DNA from 3 places in the Rhizobium sp. X9 genome. Region 1 is predicted to be linked to each of the others. Evidence: predicted binding sites of a transcription regulator. Region 1 holds the regulator's gene; each other region holds the start of a gene.

The links. The regulator LexA, encoded in region 1, represses DNA repair genes until DNA is damaged. The targets are predictions, from matches to a motif close to TGTTCNNNNTGTGTTCNG.
Region 2: a site for LexA is predicted at 1,660-1,677, ahead of JZY08_RS13160 (helicase-related protein). Genes of this name have one in related genera too.
Region 3: a site for LexA is predicted at 1,586-1,603, ahead of JZY08_RS20395 (single-stranded DNA-binding protein). Genes of this name have one in related genera too.

The regions. Positions count from the first base shown of each region.
Region 1 covers NZ_CP071311.1:1,155,730-1,159,007, forward strand. Annotated here, with positions in the region: gene JZY08_RS05610 (glutathione S-transferase family protein) at 1-454, opposite strand, end outside; gene lexA (transcriptional repressor LexA) at 896-1,618, opposite strand; gene JZY08_RS05620 (VOC family protein) at 1,829-2,710, shown strand; gene kdsA (3-deoxy-8-phosphooctulonate synthase) at 2,710-3,278, shown strand, end outside.
Region 2 covers NZ_CP071311.1:2,735,184-2,738,461, reverse strand. Annotated here, with positions in the region: gene tesB (acyl-CoA thioesterase II) at 1-178, opposite strand, end outside; gene JZY08_RS13165 (ubiquinone biosynthesis hydroxylase) at 265-1,479, shown strand; gene JZY08_RS13160 (helicase-related protein) at 1,906-3,278, shown strand, end outside.
Region 3 covers NZ_CP071312.1:1,196,022-1,199,299, reverse strand. Annotated here, with positions in the region: gene JZY08_RS27610 (DUF6499 domain-containing protein) at 1-76, opposite strand, end outside; gene JZY08_RS20405 (DUF2285 domain-containing protein) at 184-465, opposite strand; gene JZY08_RS20400 (hypothetical protein) at 565-813, opposite strand; gene JZY08_RS20395 (single-stranded DNA-binding protein) at 1,013-1,414, opposite strand; gene JZY08_RS20390 (hypothetical protein) at 2,106-2,477, opposite strand; gene JZY08_RS20385 (DUF2493 domain-containing protein) at 2,683-3,278, opposite strand, start outside.

The DNA of each region.
Region 1 (3,278 bases):
ATTTAGCGCCGGCGAGATATGGTCCGCCAAATTTCGCAAGGCCTTCGCTCCAGAGCGCATCGATGCGTTTGATATCGGCCGCAAGTCCGGCATCGCCACCTTTCGGCTTTACCCTTATGCCGACAGACATGGGGTAGAGATTACGCAGCGAGGAGAAGCCCGCATGCATCTCACTGGCCGCCGAGCGTGACCAGGCTCTTGCCTGCTTGTCGCTTGCCCAGACGCCCTGATGTCTTTCGGCAAGATATTCCGCAATCGAAAGCGTTTCCCATACCTTGAAGCCTTCATCGACGAGGCAGGGAACCTTGCCGGTTGGTGAAAACGAGGCAAAGGACACGCCTTCACCGAACGGAACCAGTTTTTCATCGAAGGCGATACCAAGCGTGCGCATCAACACCCACGGCCGCAACGACCAGGAAGAATAGTTCTTGTTGGCTACATAAAGATCGTACATGGCGTATCTCCCGGATATGACGCGCATTTCTACACCTGCCGGACGTCCACGGAATATCGAAAATAATCCATGGCTCCCATAAGCCGTATTGATGAATGGCAGGGCGCAGGCATGGACGGCAGCACCCCGTCAATATCACCACTTGGAGACGGCGGAAATTCGTCACGTGACGCGATGGCGAAAATTCAATCTTGCAAAAACTTTGGCAGAAGTTCTGGCGCTGATCGCGGTCAACGGCACATGCATCGCTTCGCTATATAGACGGAAATATCGGTATGAAAATTGGATCAGTTTCTAAAAGGCGTCGATCCTGAAGGTCGCAGAGTATCGCTTCCTACCGCAAAATCATGGCCTGCTCCGGACCAGCCTTCACACTTATGCAACAGACGTCACCTTCCGATGACGCCTGCTGAAAACTGAACCACGTCCGGTCCCTTATGATCAATGATAGCGGCGGATCAGCCCAACCAGCTTGCCCTGAATCTTAACCCGGTCCGGCCCGAAGATGCGGGTTTCATAGGCTGGGTTTGCTGCCTCCAGCGCGATGGATGCGCCCTTGCGGCGGAAGCGCTTCAGTGTTGCTTCCTCGTCATCCACCAGCGCCACGACGATATCGCCCGGATTGGCGGTGTTGCCGTTGCGGATGATGACGGTATCGCCGTCGAAAATGCCGGCCTCGATCATCGAATCGCCCTTGACCTCAAGCGCGTAATGTTCGCCGGTGCCCAACATGTCCACCGGCACGGCAACATCATGGGTGTTGTTCTGGATGGCGGAAATCGGCACGCCGGCGGCGATGCGGCCCATGACCGGCACGGTGACAGCCCCGCCGAAATCATTGGCAGGCGCCTTGGGGGCAGGGGCGGGTTCCGGCGCCTTCGGTTTGCCGAGACTGCCTTCGATGACGCTCGGCGAAAAGCCGCGCTGCGGCCTTGCTCCGGGCGTATAGGCCTCAGGCAGCTTGATGACTTCCAGCGCCCTCGCCCTATTAGGTAGCCGGCGAATAAATCCGCGCTCTTCGAGGGCGGTGATCAGCCGGTGGATGCCGGATTTCGAGGCAAGATCGAGTGCGTCCTTCATTTCATCGAAGGAGGGCGGCACGCCGGACTCTTTCATTCGTTCATGAATGAAGAGAAGCAATTCCTGCTGTTTGCGCGTGAGCATGAGGAAAACACCCTTGAGAATCGTAGTGGAAGTCGCGAAACAAATACAGAACGAACACTATATGTTCCATATGTGTTCTGCAATCCCCTAAAATTTCGTGAAGCAGCTATCTGTTGTTTTGATGATTTGCCTCATTGCCCGCATTTGTGCTTTTCTTCGGTCCGAACCATTGCGGCCTGGGACTGACTACGCCGCCAGCAGGAAAAAATAATGACGAAACCCGCAAGCGTCGATCATCTCGTTCTGCCCGTGCAGGCTCTCGGAATCGCTGAAAAGCGCGTTGGCGCTCTCGGTTTCACGGTTGCACCGGAGGCTCTTCATCCCTTCGGCACGCAGAACGCCTGTGTTTTTTTCGCTGACGGAACCTATCTGGAACCGCTCGCGATTTCTAATCCGGCTAAATATAATGCCTCGGTGGAGAAGGGGGATGTGTTCACCGGCAGGGATCAGGCCTTCCGGCAGCGTGATAGACAGGAGGGTTTTTCGGCGCTCGTGGCCCGAACCGATGATGCCTTTGGCGATCATGACAGGTTTGCGATCTCAGGCCTCTCGGCAGGCGATGTCTTCGAGTTTTCGCGGCCTCTCCGGATGCCGGACGGTTCGCAGGGTGAAGCGGCGTTTCGGCTTGCTTTTGCGGCGAGCGGATCGGCTGCGGATTTCTTTTTGTTCAGTTGCCAGCGGCTACAGGCCCTGCCGGGCGACCGCACGGCGCTGGAGCGTCATGCCAACGGGGTCTCTGGCCTCAGCGAAATAGTTCTGTTTTCCGGCGGCGATGCAAAGGCGGCGCGCCTGATCGAAACGGTGTTTGGCTGTGAAGGCACGATATCTCCGGATGGTGATATGGTTTTCGTGACCGGCAATGCGCACATCAGATTGACCGGAAAACCGGCTTTCGGCGGGCATGCCGTGAGTGCTTCGGATTGGAGCGACGGCGGATTGCGCGGCGCGGGCATCGTCTTTCTGTCACACGATCTTGCCGTGACAGAAGCGGTGCTTGCTGCTAATGGCGTGTCCTGCGCAAAAGCGGGCGGCCGCCTGGTGGTGCCCGCGGCACCCGGTCAGGGCGTAACATTCGCCTTCGAGGAAAAATGATGAGCGTTACGAACAATCTCAAAGTCACCGCCGGCGATGGCGCCAGCAAGGTTTTCTTCTCCAATTCTGAGCGGTTTTCGCTGATTGCCGGCCCCTGCCAGATGGAAAGCCGGGACCATGCCTTCATGATCGCCGGTGTCCTGAAGGAGCTTTGCGACAAGCTGGGAATAGGGCTTGTCTACAAATCCTCTTTCGACAAGGCGAACCGCACCTCGCTTTCCGGCAAACGCGGCATCGGCCTTGAGAGCGCGATGCAGGTTTTCGCCGATCTCAAGAAGGAATTCGGCTTTCCGGTTCTGACCGACATTCACACCGAAGAGCAATGCGCCATCGTGTCCGAAGTGGTGGACGTGCTGCAGATCCCGGCCTTTCTCAGCCGCCAGACCGATCTTCTCGTCGCCGCCGCCAGGACCGGCCGCGTCATCAACGTCAAGAAGGGCCAGTTCCTGGCGCCCTGGGACATGAAGAACGTGCTTGCCAAGCTCAATGAGAGCGGCAATCCGAATGTACTCCTGTGCGAGCGCGGTGCGTCCTTCGGATACAACACGCTGGTTTCCGACATGCGCTC
Region 2 (3,278 bases), 1.6 Mb from region 1:
CGTCGTCCACGGTCCTCTGCGCGGCGATCAGGGCCTGCGCAATGACCTGGCCGCCAAAGACGCGCTGCCAGCCGATTTGCGGGCTTTCGCCCCGGAACAGGTTCTCTTCCAGCTTTTCGAGATCGAGCGTGGTGATGAGATTGGCCATCGGGTCTGACGTTTGCAAAGGATGCGACATTTTTTCGGCCTGCTCCGGCTGTAGGAAGACGTCACATGGTCTATAGTGCGCCGATGATGTGTGCACAAGATTTGAGGAGAAGCGCGATGCTAGACGTGGTGGTTGCAGGCGGCGGATATGTCGGTCTTTCCGTTGCTGTCGCAATTAAGCAGGCGGCCCGGCATCTCAATGTGCAGGTGGTTGAGGCAGCTCCCGAGGATGTCTGGAAGAAGGATGTCCGCGCCTCCGCCATCATTGCGGCGGCCACGCGCATGCTCGACGTTTTCGGCATATGGAACGAGATCGAACCGGAGGCCCAGCCGATCAACAAGATGATCGTCACCGATTCGAAGACCGCAGACCCCGTCCGTCCGGTGTTTCTGACGTTTGATGGTGTGGTCGAGGAGGGCAGGCCGTTCGCCCATATGGTTCCGAACGTTGCGATGGTCGGCGCTTTGCGAGGCCTGTGCGAGCGTCTTGGCGTTGAAATCCGCCATGGTCTCAGTGTTTCCGGCTTTACTACTGGGCCGCAATCGACATTGATCAGCCTTTCTGACGGCTCTTCCCTTGAAGCGCGGCTGCTCGTCGCCTGCGACGGGGTTCGCTCGGCGCTCAGGGATATGGCAGGCATCAAGACCGTGCAATGGAATTATGATCAGTCCGGGATTGTTACCACCGTCGAACATGAGCGGCCGCATGAGGGCTGCGCGGAGGAACATTTCCTGCCGTCGGGGCCTTTCGCCATCCTGCCGCTCAAGGGAAACCGCTCCTCGCTTGTCTGGACCGAGCGCACGGCCGATGCCGACAGGCTGGTCGCTGCCGATGATCTGGTGTTCGAGGAAGAACTGGAGCGCCGGTTCGGTCACAAGCTCGGCCCTGTCCACCCCGTCGGCCCTCGCCGTGCCTTTCCGCTGGGGCTAACGCTGGCGCGCTCCTTCGTTGCACCGCGTTTCGCGCTCGCCGGCGATGCGGCCCATGGGATTCATCCAATCTCGGGCCAGGGCCTCAATCTCGGCTTCAAGGATGTTGCAGCCCTGGCCGAAACCGTGGTCGAGGCCGACCGCCTCGGCCTCGATATCGGCTCCCTCAACGTTCTCGAGCGGTACCAGTCCTGGCGGCGTTTCGATACGTTGCGGATGGGTGTGACGACGGATGTGCTGAACCGGCTTTTCTCCAACGATGTCGGTCCCATCCGCATCATGCGGGATTTCGGGCTGGGTGTTGTCGATCGTTTGCCGGCGCTGAAATCCTATTTCATCGGGCAGGCCGCCGGCACGACAGATGCGAATGCGCCGCGTTTGCTCGCTGGCGAGGCGCTCTGATCCCGCGATTGCGGCTTGACAGCCGATTCCGGTATTTTTGGCGAAAGGCCGGTGCGGAAAGCATGAATCCGGGCAAGGACTTACCCGGATTCACAATCTGGTATGGGAAGCGCATTCGCCAACCAGATGCTGTAGAGAACAAAAGCTGAATCCCGTCGAGTCAGCGATTCGTATTCGATTCGTTCGCAGACTGTTCCGCAACCGAATCGATTCCATTTTCGCCGGATTCTTTTTATTCTCTCAACCGGCTGAATCTGAACGGAAAATTCGGTGCAGCAGGAGCTGCGGCCGACTTTACGGGCAAGGCCTATTGCCTTTGTCTTCGGGCATTGCCATGTGTGGTGCGTGCGGCCTGCATCAGCGATGGTGGGCGGCACGGCAAGCAGTGCAAGTCGATTCGCGGATAGTACGTTGAATTTTCGCCCCATGATCCTGAGCGGCCGCGGTGTCACGGCCGTTCTCGGCCCCACCAATACCGGCAAGACCCATTACGCGATCGAGCGTATGGTGGCGCATGGCAGCGGTGTCATCGGCCTGCCGCTGCGCTTGCTGGCGCGGGAGGTCTATACCCGCCTTGTCGAAAAGGTGGGTGCGCCGAATGTGGCGCTGATTACCGGCGAAGAAAAGATTTCACCTCCCAAAGCCAAATATTCCGTCTGCACGGTGGAAGCCATGCCGCGCGAAACGACGGCCGCATTTGTCGCGATCGACGAGGTGCAGCTGGCCGGTGATCTGGAGCGTGGCCATATCTTCACCGACCGCGTGCTGCATTTGCGCGGGCGGGAGGAAACGCTGCTCCTTGGCGCAGGCACGATGCGCCCGATCCTTGAAAAGCTCTTGCCAGGAATTACCGTTGTGGAGCGGCCGCGTCTGTCGCAGCTTTTTTATGCGGGCCAGAAAAAGATTACCCGCCTGCCGCAACGCACGGCAATTGTCGCCTTTTCCGCCGATGAGGTTTATGCCATCGCCGAACTGGTGCGTCGCCAGCGCGGCGGTGCCGCTGTTGTGCTGGGCGCGCTTTCGCCGCGCACGCGCAATGCGCAGGTCGGTCTCTACCAGTCCGGCGATGTCGAATATCTGGTGGCGACCGACGCCATCGGCATGGGCCTTAACCTCGATGTCGATCATGTCGCCTTCGCGCAGGACCGCAAATTCGACGGTTATCAGTTTCGCAATCTCAACCCCGGCGAGATCGGCCAGATCGCCGGCCGCGCCGGCCGCCATCTTCGCGATGGCACTTTTGGCGTGACGGGGCGCGTCGATCCCTTTGACGACGAATTGGTGGAGCGTATCGAGACCCATCAGTTCGACGCGGTGAAGGTGCTGCAGTGGCGGACGAAGAATTTCGATTTCTCCTCCATCGCCAATCTGCGTTTGAGCCTTGATGCCGCACCGGCGATCCAGGGACTTTCCCGGGCTCTGCCGGCGATCGACCAGCAGGCGCTGGAATATCTGTCGCGTTACCCTGAGATCATCGACGTGACGACGACGGATGCGCGGGTGGAAAAACTGTGGGAGGCATGCGCGCTTCCCGACTATCGCCGTATCGCACCTGCCCAGCATGCCGACCTGATCTCGACGCTCTATTTCGATCTCGTAAAACGCGGTGCTGTGAACGAAGATTTCATGGGTGAGCAGGTGCGCCGCGCCGACCGCACGGACGGAGAGATCGATACACTGTCTGCAAGGATTGCGCAGATCAGAACATGGACTTATGTATCGAACCGCCCAGGATGGCTTGCCGATCCGACACACTGGCAAGAAAAGACGCGGGAAATCGAGGATCGATTGTCCGATGC
Region 3 (3,278 bases), on a different replicon from region 1:
AGGCGAGATCGGACGCGGTCAGGCCGTCCAGATGATCATATTCCGAGGAACGCCAGATCGATGCGTCGGGTGTCATCGCTGATCCTCCCAAGTATTTGTCTAAGTCTTTGGGAGAATCACGATTCCCGTTTGGGTTGATCTGCGAAAGTCAGTTGAGCCTCAACAGGTGATGCGTCCGACGCATCACGATGGCGACCCGCGCTGGCTCTCACGAACCAGCTCGCGATAGCCGCGCTCCATCATCCACCGGGCGCGCGCCAGATGCGCATCGTGGATAGAGCGGCAGCGTCTGGGGTCTTGATCGGGATCGAGGCCAAACAGGATATGCACCGCCTCGCGCCAGTCTGCGCCGTCGCGGTTGGCGTCGACCAGCCGCATGTAGAGCTTCATATGTGTGCGGTCATAAGTCGTGATCGTTTCGCTGAACGGTGGTTCGTCCAGAAATGTTTGCGTCTCCTGTCCCATCGAGCCACCATATTCACGCGCGCTAAGTCCGTTAACCATCTCGCTCAGGAGATAGCCCCTTTTTTTGACAAGGGTTTGGTAGCTTGGTGCCCGGCGTGACTACCGGGACGAATCGATCCTGTCATGCAGGAGCAGAACTCCTTCGCCCTTGTCTGTCGAAAGGAGAACAATCCCGGCCGATTCGAGGGCCCGGCGCACCTGATCGCGCGTCGATTCGAACACTTCGAGACCGCTTTCGGATTCGAGGCGTTTCAGTGCGGTCAGTGCTACTCGGGCCTTGTCAGCGAGCGTCTCCTGTGTCCAACCCAGCAACGCGCGCGCGGCCCGTGATTGTCGGGCGGTGATCATGCATGATCACCTCCCATTCGGACCTGTGCGCACTCCAGAACTACGACTAAACTAGTCGTTCTTGGCTCACTTCGCCAGCATGAAATGCCTGATCGACATTGCAAACAGCTTTCCTTTGATAGCTGATTCGGTCGTCTCGGCGCATGGCCTGCCATGAAAGAACCCGGCGGCTTGCGCCGCCGGGCTTCGCGGTTCCCGCTCAGAACGGGATGTCATCGTCGTCGATGAACTTGCCGTCCTCGCTTTCGGTCTGCTTCGCCGGGCTCAGGAAGTCGACCGTCTCGGCGATGATCTCGCATCCGTAGCGGTCGTTGCCCTGCTGGTCCGTCCACTTCGTGTAGTGGATGCGGCCGCGAACCAGAACCTTCATGCCCTTCTCGCAATACTCCTGGATCGTCTTGCCGAGGCCGTTGAAGGCGGTGATGCGGTGCCATTCCGTATCCTGGATCCGGTAGCCCCTCTCGTCCCGGACAACCTTGCCGACCGAGTAGCGGGGGCGCGAGGTGGCAAGCGTGAAGTGGGTGATCCGGGTACCGCCCTCAGTGGTGCGGGTTTCGGGGGTCTGACCGATGTTGCCGGCGAGAATGACGATGTTCTGCATTGTAAGTCTCCGTTGCTTCTCGGAGGGACCATCCCTCCGACGAGACCCGGCCAAGGCCGTCGGGAGACTCCCGCAACTGCCGAACCTATCGGCAGCTTGCCCCTAAGGCCCCAGGTGGGGCGGGCAGCCGCGCTTGCGCGGCAACACGGCTGGGAGCCGCCGGGGTTGCTGGAGGAAACAGAACGAACTTAGGGGATCAGTCAGTCGGAGGGATTGGTGCCTTTGAAAGCACGAATACGGGGACGCGCAGCAGAACCATCGTCCTCACCGGTAACAGCGACCAGGCAGGCTCACGGACCTGCGCAGTTCGGGGCGACTCCCGACCTTCTCCCCTTCCGGCCACCTCGCGTCATCTCCCGGACAGGCTGGGCGGGACGAGAATGGTGCGGCTATAGGGTTCCGAGGCACGGAACAGCACCGTGTCGCCGTTTCGGCGGTGGAAGGCACGATCCGGACGATTTGCGAAAAGGCATGCGACGGTTTCTGCGTTCGCATCCACTACAGGAAGTGGAGGCCGCAGCTAGCATTGACTGCCCACGATCCGCGGATCTGGCACCGATGACCGACATCCTCGGCCGGGCGAAGCAGACTGGAGGCGGAGGATGCAAAGCGCAGCGGCGGCGCTACAGCCTTTTGTTGGGGGAACCGGGGTTGGCGGCGCAAGCCGCCGGGTTTTTCACTTCGCTGCCGATCAGCGTGAAAACAAGGACACGCCGAGGGCATTCAGATTGACCATTGCCGCGATGCCGATGAACAGCCCGGCGCTGCCGGAAAGCAAACTGAGCATCAGGCCGGGGTCGATGGCGTTCTTCGCTACGCCGTGGACGAGTGCATATCCGGCGATGACGGCCGGTACGGCAAAGACGGCGAGAGCGATCAGCCGCAGAGCCGGATTCCTGGCGAAGCCGAGAACTGCGATGACGAGGCCAATCGAAACCAACGCCGCGCCGATGGCGGCCAGTCCCGACAGGAGGATGCCGCCTCCGGCGCCCCAAGTATATTGGGCAGCGGACAGCCCAACCATGAACGGTAAAGCGTAGATCGCAAGGTTGTAGGCAAAGATTCAGAACGCGATCGTCAAAGAGATGGCGAGCAGGATGAGCGACATGGAAGCCTCCACATGATCGATTGAGGATCACGACAGGCTGCCCGTAGATACGCTCCGCCTGCGACTATGCTACTGTTCCGGTTCTGCAAGGATGTTTCATAAGAGCTATCAACCTCTCCGATAGTCAAGTATTGGCGGCTGGAACAGCCAGAGGCGGCGCTTACGCGCCGCCATCGAACTTCATGACCGGGATGCCGAGCTTGCGGGCCTTGTCCGCAAGATTCTCCTGAATGCCGGTGCCGGGGAAAACGAGGACGCCGACCGGCAGGACGTCGAGCATCGCGTCGTTGCGCTTGAAGGGCGCGGCCTTGCCGTGCTTCGTCCAGTCGGGCCGGAAGGCGACCTGAGCAACCTTGCGGCTATCTGCCCAGCGGGAGGCGATCAGTTCAGCGCCCTTCGGCGTGCCGCCGTGCATCAGCACCATGTCGGGGTGCTTCGCATGGACCTGATCGAGCTTTGCCCAGATCAGGCGGTGGTCGTTGAAGTCGGCGCCTCCGGTCAGGGCAACCTTGGGACCGGCGGGCATCATCACCTCGGTCTCGGCCCGGTGCTTCGCGGCGAGGAAATCCCGGCTGTCGATCATCGCGGCGGTGAGGTTGCGATGGTTGACCATCGAGCCGGTACGGGGCCGCCAGGCGCTGCCGGTGTGGTGCTCGAAAGCTTCGGAGGCGACGTCGCGGAAGAGTTCCATGCTGTTGCGCCGCTCGATCAGGGTCTGACCTTCTGCCGTGAGGCGCTCCAGCTCGACCGACTTCA